Regions from separate parts of the Corynebacterium simulans genome, predicted to be linked through region 2. Evidence: predicted binding sites of a transcription regulator. Region 2 holds the regulator's gene; the other holds the start of a gene.
What was found. Region 2 encodes LexA, which represses DNA repair genes until DNA is damaged. Its sites were predicted from a motif close to CGAACANNTGTTCG; they were not measured.

Region 1: a site for LexA is predicted at 2,269-2,282, ahead of WM42_RS05315 (HNH endonuclease signature motif containing protein). Genes of this name have one in related genera too.

Annotation. Positions count from the first base shown of each region.
Region 1 covers NZ_CP014634.1:1,120,950-1,126,731, reverse strand. Annotated here, with positions in the region: gene rfbB (dTDP-glucose 4,6-dehydratase) at 1-713, opposite strand, end outside; gene WM42_RS05315 (HNH endonuclease signature motif containing protein) at 814-2,244, opposite strand; gene WM42_RS05310 (M1 family metallopeptidase) at 2,353-3,705, opposite strand; gene WM42_RS05305 (alpha/beta hydrolase) at 3,767-4,852, opposite strand; gene WM42_RS05300 (alpha/beta hydrolase) at 4,892-5,782, opposite strand, start outside.
Region 2 covers NZ_CP014634.1:2,562,893-2,568,674, reverse strand. Annotated here, with positions in the region: gene hrpA (ATP-dependent RNA helicase HrpA) at 1-668, shown strand, start outside; gene nrdR (transcriptional regulator NrdR) at 757-1,215, opposite strand; gene WM42_RS12000 (hypothetical protein) at 1,456-1,851, opposite strand; gene lexA (transcriptional repressor LexA) at 2,144-2,863, shown strand; gene WM42_RS11990 (DeoR/GlpR family DNA-binding transcription regulator) at 3,174-3,959, shown strand; gene ptsP (phosphoenolpyruvate--protein phosphotransferase) at 4,011-5,696, opposite strand.

The sequences.
Region 1 (5,782 bases), 1.3 Mb from region 2:
TGGTCAGCGCCGATGTTGTAGGTCTCGCCGATTTCGCCGTGATCGAGGATGGTGAGGACCGCGCTGTTGTGATCGTCGACGTGAATCCAGTCACGGACCTGCTCACCCGTTCCATATAGCTTGGCCGGCTGGCCGTCTAACAGGTTGGTGATTTGGCGCGGGATGAACTTTTCTACGTGCTGGAAAGGGCCGTAGTTGTTGGAGCAATTCGAGATGGTTGCCCGTAACCCAAAGCTGCGCGTCCAGGCGCGCACCAAGTGATCGGAGCTGGCTTTCGACGCGGAGTACGGCGAGGAAGGCGCATAAGGGGTGGTTTCGGTGAATTTGGTAGCGGCACCGATTTCGAGGTCACCGAAGACCTCGTCGGTAGAGACGTGGTGGAAACGCACATCGTGCTTGCGGCAGGCTTCCAACAAGGTGAAAGTACCTACGACGTTGGTCTGGATGAACGGGGAGGGATCCTGCAGCGAATTATCGTTGTGGGACTCGGCTGCGAAGTGCACCACGATGTCGCTTTGCGCCACCAGTTCATCCACCAGCGCGGCATCGGCAATATCGCCGACAACCAAGCGGCACTCTACGCCTTCGAGGTTCGCTCGGTTACCCGCGTAGGTGAGTTTGTCCAGCACCGTGATGGAGACTTCTGGGCGCGTGGCAGCGACCAAGCGGACGAAGTTGGCGCCGATGAATCCGGCGCCGCCAGTAACTAGCATTCTGCGCATGGATAACAATTTTAGGCTACCTACCTTCACTATTTTCACCTCGCGATAAAACGCAAGCGCAATCCGCCCGCAGGGCACAAGTATCCTGCGGTTAGGCGCTGAGTTTGTGGGCCGGGGCTTTATGTGCAGCTGGGCTGTCGTTGAAATGGATCCTTTCCGACCCTGCCGGACGATAACCAACTCTTCGAGTTATTGGGTCTCGCTCTGCATGCCCCATGTTGCGGAAACCGTCACGTCGGTCATTGTTATCCGCATGATGTCTTCTGCAGAGGAGCGTTAAGTTCTTGAGATCCGTTGCTCCACCTGCTGCCCACGCATGGAGGTGGTGGACATCGCATTCGACCCAAGGGCGGTCACAGCCGGGATGGGTGCATACCAACTCAGAGGCCGCTAAGGCTATCTTTTGATAAAGGCTTGCGCTGCGCTTGCAGCGGCCCAATTCCAGCGGGAATTTCTTATCATCAACCACACCGATGAAATCGTGTGATGCCGCTCCAATACGTAGTAGGTCCAGCGGGGAGAGCTCCACGCCAGCGTTGGTGGCGAACCGGGTGGAAGAATCCATCTCTTCCAACTCGTTCAGCGTGGTGGTGATAAGCAAGGAACCCACACCACCAGTGCCGTGCTGATGAGATTCGAGATAGCTGTGGACAATGGCAGAAAGCTGGTCTGCCATTCTTTGGGAGTATGTGCGGGAATCTTCCTCTGCCGGAAGATTTGGCCCTCCCTGATGGCGAGCTGGGGCAAATGCGGCTTTTAGCATTGCTGCCGTGGCGGCATCGACGTATCCACTGATGAAGACGCCACCATCAGCATCTGGCTGGGAGATGCGCAAGCGACGCTTTTTAATGACTGCGTCTGCATCGGAGACTGATTTGTTTGCTGCACGAATGGCCTCGCGCAGCCAGGCTCGGAGCGCTGTATGTGACATCTCCCGAGACTTCTCCAAAGCGTGCTGGCTAAGCTCTTGCCGGCCAGGGAGCGCGCCCTCCGTGAGGTGCTCAAGTTCCTGTTCGATGAGTGCGATAGTGCGCGCGTGTGCGGCTTCTTCTTCAAGCATTTGCCGGCGGCGCTTTTCTGCGGCTTCCCGCTCCCGACGGGCGCGTTCACGGGTGGCGTCCTCACGCTTTTGTTCTGCCGTTTCGCTGTCACTGCCCGTCGCGCTTGGATGGGCAGAAGCTGGCGCATCTGCGGCCGCTTCCTCCGAAAGCGGGGCAAAGAGCGATTGCCCGGTCTTTATGCGCGCCTGTGCCTCCGGATAGGTCAGGCCCAAACGTGCGGTGAGATAGTCTTCCGGCTTGCTGGAGCCGACTGTACGGCCAGCGTCATCTCGGGCAGCAAGGAAGGCAAAGGCGGCATCGATGGTGGTCTTCTTTCCCATTGCGTTCTCGAGGTGCTCGAAAGCAGGATGCAAACGGCCGAAGTAGAGGTCTGCGGGTTCTTTCATAAGTTCCCGCAGTTCTGTTAGCGATGTGGCAATTTCGTTGACTGTGGAGATAATCGCTTCGTGTTTGTCTTGCATGGCGCCCCACCCCCCTCGGCGTTTCGATTACATGTTCTATTTTATCCACATGCAACGACCTGTCAAGGGTAAATTGGAAAATAAGTTCGAAAGTTTGGGGGGTGGTGCTTAAGCCGGGAAGTGCGGCAATTGTTCTTGTTCCAGCCACTGCTCCAGCAGGCCATCGAGCGCGGCCGTATCTTCCGCGCGCTCGCGCAGCTTCGAAAGCAGGTCTTCCGGCGTAACCACGCCGTGGCGGCCTTCTGCCAGGTAGGAGCGCACGGCGTCGAAAAAGGCGGCGTCGCCAAGCAGTACGCGTACCGCATGTACCGTGAGCGCGCCGCGTTTATACACGCGATCATCGAACATGTCTTGAGTGCCCGGATCTGCCAGTATCACATCCTGCGCCTTGCGAGCGAGCACGTTGTAGTGCGAACGCGCAGATTCATGCACCGCCCGGCCATGCGCGTGCTCCATCCACAACCACTCGCAGTAGCAGGCAAAACCCTCGTTGAGCCAAATATCCTTCCACTCGCTAAGGCCTACCGCATTGCCAAACCACTGGTGGGAAAGCTCGTGAGCGATGAGACGCTCGAAGGTAGGCGAGACATGGTTGGAGCCGAAAATCGAAAGGCCCTGGGCTTCCAGCGGGATTTCCAGCTCGTCCTCGGTGATGACAACCTGATATTCGTCAAACGGATAGGCGCCGAAGCAGGAAGAGAAGAAGTCCAGCATCTCCTGCTGCTGGGCAAAGACCACTTGGACAGGCATCTTGAGTGCTGGCGGAACCCAGGCGCGCACGTCGTCGCCAAGCCTGACCTCGCTAAACTCGCCTACCTGAACCGTAACCAGGTAAGTAGCCGTGGGGTGCTCGGTGCGGTAATGCCAGCACGTCATCGAACCGCTGGCGGATTTGCGGGAAACCAGCTTTCCATTCGAAATCACGCGGAACGGATTATCTGCGGTGATCTTGATGTCAAAGGTGGTCTTCTCGCTCGGGGTATCGTCGCATGGGAACCAGCTCGGGGCACCGTTGGGCTGGCTAGCTACTAGAGAGCCGGATTCGGTTTCCTCCCAGCCGAGTTCGCCCCACGGGGTGCGGATGGGGCGTGGGGAGCCGCCGTAGCGGATGTGTAGCTCGAACTCGGTTCCAGCTGCGATGGTATCCGCGAAAATCAGGCGCAGCTTGCCCACGGACTGGCGGAATTTCGCCACCCGCGGTGCGCCCTTGGCGGTGATGCGGCGGGCTACCATGGCGCCGCCGAGATCGAGCGTGAGCTTGTCGACGCCGTCTAGCACCCGGATATGCAGCACCGCTTCACCTTGCAAAAGGTTGGGCTCAACGCGGTAGGTAAGGTCCAGGTCATAATGGGTGACCTCATAGCCTAAGTTGAACGCGACACCTGTGTAGCTATCGCGCTGTTCAGATAATTGACCGGCGGTGGATGCGATATGCGAAAGGGCGGTGGAAAGCAGCTTCATAATGCTGCGATCCTACCGCCCTTTAAGGATGAAACCCTATTCGCGTTGAGGCCTTATAGGCCTATACGCCGAGAGCCGATGCAAATACGGGCCAGGACTTCTCGATGTCCTCGCGCCAGCCCGGCCAAGAGTGGGTGCCGGTATTGCGGAAGTTGAAGGTAGCCGGGATGTTCTGCTGGTCCAGCTTGGCCTTCAGGTTGTGGGTGCAGCTGTTAACCGCAGCCTCGATGATGCCGCCCTCGACCTGGAGCTGTGCGGATCCGACGAATGCGGCGGCCGGGTTCATGCCCTGTGCGGTGTAGTAAGAAGGCATATCGGTCTTGCCAGCCAGGCCGGAGGCAGACGAGACGTACAGAGTGGTGCCCTTCAGTTTGTGGGAATTCAGAAGGGCGTCATTGTGGCGGTTGTAGTCGCTGCCCATTGGGCCCCACATCTGCTCTGGCTGGCCGCCGCCACGGTTGACGGTCAGGCGCAGGAACTCATAAGGGATCTGGGAGGAGGTTGCGGCACAGCCCGCGTAGGAGCCGGCTGCGTCGTAGAAGCCTGGATTGTGCTCTGCGAACAGCAGGGAAGAAGTAGCGGACATCGACATACCAGCCACTGCACGCTTGTCGGAAGCGCTGAGGCGCTGCTCGATTGGTCCTGGCAGCTCCTTGGTCAGGAAGGTCTCCCACTTCTGCGGGCCCTGCAGGTATTTACCGTTTGGCTCCTGCTCCCAGTCAGTGAAGTAGGAGAAAGCACCAGCCTGCGGAACGACGACATTGACGTTCTTCTCGTGGTAGAAGTCAACCGCGTCGGACAAGCTCAGCCAGTCAGAATCCTGCTCTGCGGAACCTGCACCGTTGAGCAGGTAGATGGTTGGGCGGTTAGCATCATTAGCCTTGATGACAGCCAGCGGGATATCGCGATCCATGGAAGGCGAATGGGCCAGCAGCTTCTCGACGCGGCCGTCATCCTTGTACTTCTTGTACCACTTGGTGCCTGCCACATCGGCAGGAACGGCGCTCGGGTCGATCTCAGTGATGGTGGACAGCGCGGTGTCACCTGCAATGGTTGCTGGTGCAACGGTAGCGGCACCAGCAGATGGTACAACGAGTGCGCCAGCAGCGATTGCGGCTGCGGCGATGATAGAGCTAATACGCTTCATTAACTTCTTTCCCAACGTGTCGAGAGTTTTAAGGAGAGCTTACTGTGCTGGCGCTGCTGGGTCTACCGGCAGGGAGTCAGCGGGGGCAGGCTGCTCAACATTAGGGATATCGGCGTCGCCAAGTTTTTCGTTAGCAACTACTTCATCAGCATTGTTTGCCTCGGCGACGCGATCCTCCGATTCTGGAGCGTTGAAGGCCTTGTCGAAGACCTTCCAGGAAGCGTTGATGTCTTCCAACCAGCCCGGCCAGGAGTGGGTGCCGGTGTTGCGGAAGTTGAACGTAGCCGGGACGTCTTCGTGGTTGAGCTTTGCCTGCAAGTCATGGGTGCAAGCGCTCATTGCGGCTTCGATGGCACCACCTTCAAACACGAGGGTGGAAGAAGACTTGGTCGAGCCCAAATCGGTTGCGCCCGCGAGGCCGGAGCCGGCGGACACGTAGATGTCGGTGCCATCCAGGTTGTTTTTGGTCGCGTTGATGAGACCGTCGTTATAACGGTTGTACTCGCCACCCATTTCGCCCCACATCTGCTCTGGGGTAGCGCCGCCGCGGCCCAGGGTTAGCTGGAGGTAGAAGTGTGGCAGCGGCCTCGAGGTAGCGGCGCAGCCGGCGTAGGAGCCGACTGCGTCGAAGAAGCGTGGGTTGTGCTCAGCCAGCAGCAGCGAAGAGGTGGCGGACATGGACATGCCAGCGATGCCGCGCTGCCCGTTGCCGTTGATGTGATCCTCCAGCGGGCCAGGCAGCTCCTTGGTTAGGAAGGTCTCCCACTTCTGTGGGCCCTTAAGCCCGTACTTGCCGTCCGGTTCCTCCAGCCAATTGGTGTAGTAGCTGAATGCGCCGGCCTGCGGGATGACGACATTGACATTGCGGTCTCCGTAGAAGTCATCGATGTCTTGGGTGCCCGGCTTTTCCGGATCTAGGTCGCGGCCAGC
Region 2 (5,782 bases):
TCCTGCGGGAGATTAACGTCAATCACCAACAGATGGTCAAGGGTCTGCCCTTGCAGCAGCGCGTGGCTGTCGACGCCTACCCTCACGGCGGCGCCGAAGGCCTCGTTGGCGATGCGCGGGTGGCTGCCATTCGCGATCTCATGGTCGAAGCCGGCGGTGCGCCTCGGTCGCCGGAGGGCTTCGCCAAGCTTCGCGACGTCGTCAAGCCCCAGGTGCCTGGCCGCGTCCGGCAATCCGTGGTGGCAATCGCGCCAGGGCTTGCCGAGTATGCGAACCTGCGTGCCGAGCTCAAACAATGGGAAGGACCTGCAATTGACGATATGCGCGAGCAGCTGAAGTTCCTGCTTCCCGAAAACGCCATCACCGTGCATGGCATGGCGCACCTGCGCCATCTCCCGCGCTACGTACAGGCTATGCGGATTCGTCTAGATGAGATGGCAATAGACCCAGACAAAGACGCGGACCGGCAGGCCGAAGTCGATGAGGCCAAAGCCTACCTCAACAATCGCCTGCGCAACCTGCCCGCCGGACGCGCCAAAACCCGCGAGGTCAAGGACATCTACTGGATGGTCGAGGAACTACGCGTCTCACTTTTTGCTCAGCGCCTCGGCACCGCGCACCCGGTATCCTTGCGCCGCATCCAAAAGGCGGTGGACAAGCTCCGCTAATCACCACGCCGTCTAGCTCCAGACGCGGCCATACGCCGTTTGCCAGCATCCGCAAACGAGCACCAGCCCTAGGCTGGCACTGCGGCTCTTAAAAGTTATCGCGGTCGCGGCGGCGCATCAGGCGAATTTCGGATTCGAAATCGTCGGCGCTTTCGAAGGACTTGTAAACGGACGCGAAGCGCAGGTAGGCCACCTCATCAAGGTCACGCAGCGGCTCGAGGATTGCAAGGCCAATGTCGTTGGCATTGACCTGGGAGGAACCGTGGCTGCGCACGGTCTCCTCTACTTCTTGGGCTAGCTTTTTCAAAGCGTCGTCGCTGACGTCGCGTCCCTGGCAAGCGCGACGGACGCCGCGGATTAGCTTGTCGCGGCTGAACGGCTCCGCCAGACCGTTGCGCTTAACCACCAAAAGAACCGCCTTTTCCATCGTGGTGAAACGGCCTTTGCAGGAGGCGCACTCGCGCCGACGGCGGATGGCGGTGCCGGCGTCGACTACACGAGAGTCGATGACTCGCGACTGTTCATAATGACAAAACGGGCAGTACACCGCACGGTTCCTTTCACTTTCACGTCATCCACCTCCCACACGTGGAAGGCAGGCGTTAAGACCGCATTTAGTGTACTGCCCAAACAACTGGGGATGCCATTTTCCGGCCGGCATCCAAGCCGAGTGATTACTTTCCCACACCAACACTGCCGCACGCCCACAGAACCGCACGCCACAAGCGCTGCCTAGCCAAACGCGCGACGGCAGCTAACGCGCGACGGGGTTAGCGTGCAGCGGCGGCTAGTGCGTAACGCCTGCCTGAACCACTTGGGCGTTCTCGGTGTGGACAGCACCAGTGTCAGCAGTCAAGCCTCCGAATACAGTTCCGATGAACACTGCTGCACCAAAGACAGCGCCCAACAGATAATTCGCACGATTCGATTGCGCACGCGAATATTCTTGCTCGCCATGACCAGCGGATTCAGAATTCGCGCAGCGGCGGATAGGGGCTCCGTATGTTCGATTATCCACGCTAAGGGTTCGAACATCGTGGGGTGTTGCGGTTACCCCAGCGCGACGGGCATCGTAGACATCCGCATCCCAAACAGAGGCTGCCGGCACGACGCGAGCGCGGTACGCGCGGCGAGCATTAGTGGAAGTAACATAGGTGGATGCGGTGTTGAGTGCGATAGCCATTGTGAGATTCTCCAGTGTTTGTGTGTTGCGATTAACTGATGGTTGCAGAGTACTTTTCTGCTGCGACATGTTCGAAAAGTTTCATCGATAATCCGTTCGAATTAGTTGCTATGTTCGATTTATAACAACTTTTCGAAAGTTTGTCCACACCTCCGGCAAATTTCTCGAACATTTGTCCCCCACGTGGTAGAAAAGAAGGGAAGCTTTTCGAAAATTCGAGCAACCCAAGTTCGAACAACCCAAGCCGCGACGGAAGCCGCGCGGCAACTTCCACCCCCGCCGAGGAGAAACTGTGCCACGCAAGCCAGCTAAAAATTCCGCTAAGCCCGACATCAACTCCCTTTCGCCGCGCCAACGCCGCATCCTCGACGTCATTCACGACGCAGTCATGCTCCGCGGCTACCCGCCAAGCATCCGCGAAATCGGCGACGCTGCCGGCCTCCAGTCCACCTCTTCTGTGGCCTATCAGCTCAAGCAACTAGAAGAAAAAGGCTTCCTGCGCCGCGACCCAAACAAGCCCCGCGCCGTCGATGTACGCCACCTCAATGAGGAAGAGCCCAAGAAGCCAGGGCGCAAGGCCTCACCCAAGGAAGAACCGCAGCAGTCTGTCGACGCCACCCCAGAGGACGCTTCCGCAGTTTCCTATATTCCGGTGGTCGGCCGCATTGCCGCAGGTTCGCCGATTACCGCCGAAGAAAACATCGACACCTACTTTCCCATGCCAGATGACGTAGTTGGCAACGGCGAACTATACATGCTCCAGGTTGTGGGAGACTCCATGCAGGACGCAGGCATCCTCAACGGTGACTGGGTCATCGTTCGTTCGCAGTCGGTGGCCGAGGAAGGCGAGTTTGTCGCCGCGCTTCTCGACGGCGAGGAAGCCACCGTCAAGGAATTCCACCGGGATTCCTCGGGTGTGTGGCTCCTGCCCCACAACGATGCTTACTCCCCAATCAAGGGTGACGATGCAGAAATCATGGGCAAGGTAGTTTCGGTGTTCCGCAAGCTCTAACCACCCACTTCCGCTGCTTCAACGCCGGCCAACGGATGCCCGAAAATACCCCCTTTTATGCGTAATTTTCCGGTTGTCCATTGGCCGGCGTTTAAAGTCACATTTTGCAAATCTGCAGCTAAAGAAAATTTCGGCGTCCGCATGCAAGATTAGCGATATGTGAAACTCTTTGTTTCGTTCCGATTCGTAGGGATTTCTGGAAAACTAGAGGCAAGCCAGTATTATTCCGGCAACAGCTTCCGCTTTACCCCCAATAGACGGAGGCTGTCTAGCCCCCACCCCGTTCCTGGGCAGATCTTTGGAGGACCCTATGTACGCAGAGGAGCGTCGCCGTCAGATCGCCTCCCTCACCGCAGTTGAGGGACGCGTCAACGTCACCGAGCTTTCCGAGCGCTTCGACGTCACCGCTGAAACCATTCGTCGCGATCTCGCGGTCCTAGACCGCGAAGGCGTTGTGCACCGCGTGCATGGCGGCGCTGTGGCCTCTCAGTCCTTCCAAACCGCAGAGCTGACCCTCGACACTCGGCAACGTTCCGCTACCGGCGCCAAGATTGCCATCGCACGCGCCGCCATGCAGTTCCTCCCAGACGCCGGCGGCAGCGTCTTCCTCGACGCGGGTACTACCACCAATGCCCTGGCAGACCTCATCGGTCAACAATTCGCCGCAGGGCAATTTTCGATAGTTTCCAATAGCTTGCCCATCTCGCTTTCCTTGGCAAGCAACGGCGTTCCCGACGTTCAGCTGCTCGGCGGCACCGTCCGCGCCATAACCCAGGCAGTCGTGGGCGATACTGCACTGCGCACCATGGCGCTCATGCGTGCCGACGTCGCCTTCATCGGCACCAATGCGCTCACCCTCGACCACGGCCTGTCTACCGCAGATTCCCAAGAGGCAGCCATCAAGTCCGCTTTTGTCACCAACGCCCACAAGGTCGTGGTCCTCTGCGATTCCTCGAAACTCGGTAACGATTATTTGGTCAGCTTCGCCTCCATCGCGGATATCGACGTCGTCATCACCGATGCCGCCGCACCAGAAAGCTTCATCGAGGCGCTTCGCGAGCGCGAAATCGAAGTAGTCATCGCCGCCGATAAGTAGCATCGGCACATACAAAGATAGCCCCGCCAAAAGCGGGGCTATCTTTATGTTTTAGAACTCGTCCAACAAAGCGAGCGCTGCCGCTCGGGCTTCGGATGGGCCCTCGGCGTTGATGGCGGCGTCGGCAAGCTTTTGGCACTGCTCGAACGTCAGCTCCGCAAGCTGTGCGCCCACGCCGGCGACAGCCGTGGAAGCCGCCGACAGGGAGTTCACGCCCAAGCCAGTCAGCACGCAGGCAAGCAGCGGATCCGCTGCCGCCTCGCCGCATACGCCAACCGGAACATTGTTATCCTGGCCCACCACGCAGGTGTGCTGGATAAGGCGCAGCACTGCCGGCTGCCATGGATCAGTAAGATATGCCAGCTGCGGGGAAAGACGATCCGCCGCCATGGTGTACTGCGTCAAGTCATTGGTACCAATGGAGACGAAGTCTAGATGCGGCATGATGGTATCGGCCATCAAAGCCGCCGCTGGAACCTCAATCATGGCGCCCGCAGTAAGGCCACGCTCGCGACAAAGACCCGCGAACCACTTCGCCTCAACGGCGGTAGCGACCATCGGCGCCATAACCCACGTCGGGGCATCGTCGCCACGGTCTGCGGAAGCCTGCGCAATGGCATCCAGCTGGCGAGTCAACAGCGCCTCGTTATCGCGTGCGATACGCAGACCACGCACGCCAAGCGCAGGGTTTTCCTCGGAAGACATGGTGGCATAAGAAATCGGCTTATCTGAACCCGCATCCAAGGTACGAACAACCACCTTGGAAGACGAGAAGGCGTTAAAGACCTTCCCATAGATGCGCGCCTGCTCATCCACCGTCGGCTCCTCGCTCGCAGAGAGGAAGGAAAGCTCAGTGCGGTAAAGACCAATGCCCTCCGCCTGGGAATCCGACGCGATACGCGCCGCGTTGCCGTCCGCGACGTTGGCCAAAAGCTGCACGCGATGGCCATCCTTAGTTTGCGCCGGGCCACGCCACTGCGCCACTCGCACAGCCTTCTCGCGGTATTCCTCTACCGCCCGCAAAGACTCCTCGCGGTCTGCACCCAAGTTCACCGCGCCAATAGAGCCGTCCACGAACACGAGCGCGCCGGCCTCAATGTCACGCAGCTCCGCGCCCACGGCCACGATGCATGGAATGTCCAGCTGGCGAGCGATAATCGCCGTGTGGCTCGTCGGGCCACCGAGCTCGGTGACCAAAGCCTTGATGTGTGCGGTGTCGAGGGTTGCGGTATCGGCGGGCGCGAGGTCATCAGCAAGCAGCACTGCTTCTCCGGTGACCATCGGCAGACCTGGCTCCTGCTCGCCACGCAGCTGCGCAATAACGCGGTCGCGCACGTCCTTTAGGTCCGTCGTGCGCTCGGCCATCACACCGCCTGCTGCTTCAAACATGGTGACAAACTTCTCAGTCGCGCTCGCGGTTGCGTACTCCGCCGGCCGGCCTGCACGGATGGACTTGCGCACCGCCTTGTGCCAGCCGCGGTCCTTGACCATGCCGGCGGTAGCGCCCAGCACCTCAGCCGCCTGGCCTTCTGCGCCGGCCGCACGCTGCTCGAGGCGGCTTGCCACGATATCGACAGCCTCTAGGAATCGGTCATACTCGCCGTCGCGCTTTTCTTCATCGATTAGCTCCCCAGCAGTTGGCAGTTCTGGACGAGGACGCACCCACACGGCCTCGGCGTATGCGACACCGGCAACGACGCCAGTGCCCTTGATGGTTGATTGAGATTCGTTTTCCATCACACATTCCTTTGGGAGGGGATTTGCTCTCCCCCTAGATCATCACAGATCGGGCGAAAAAGCAACGAATACCACACTCTTTTGAT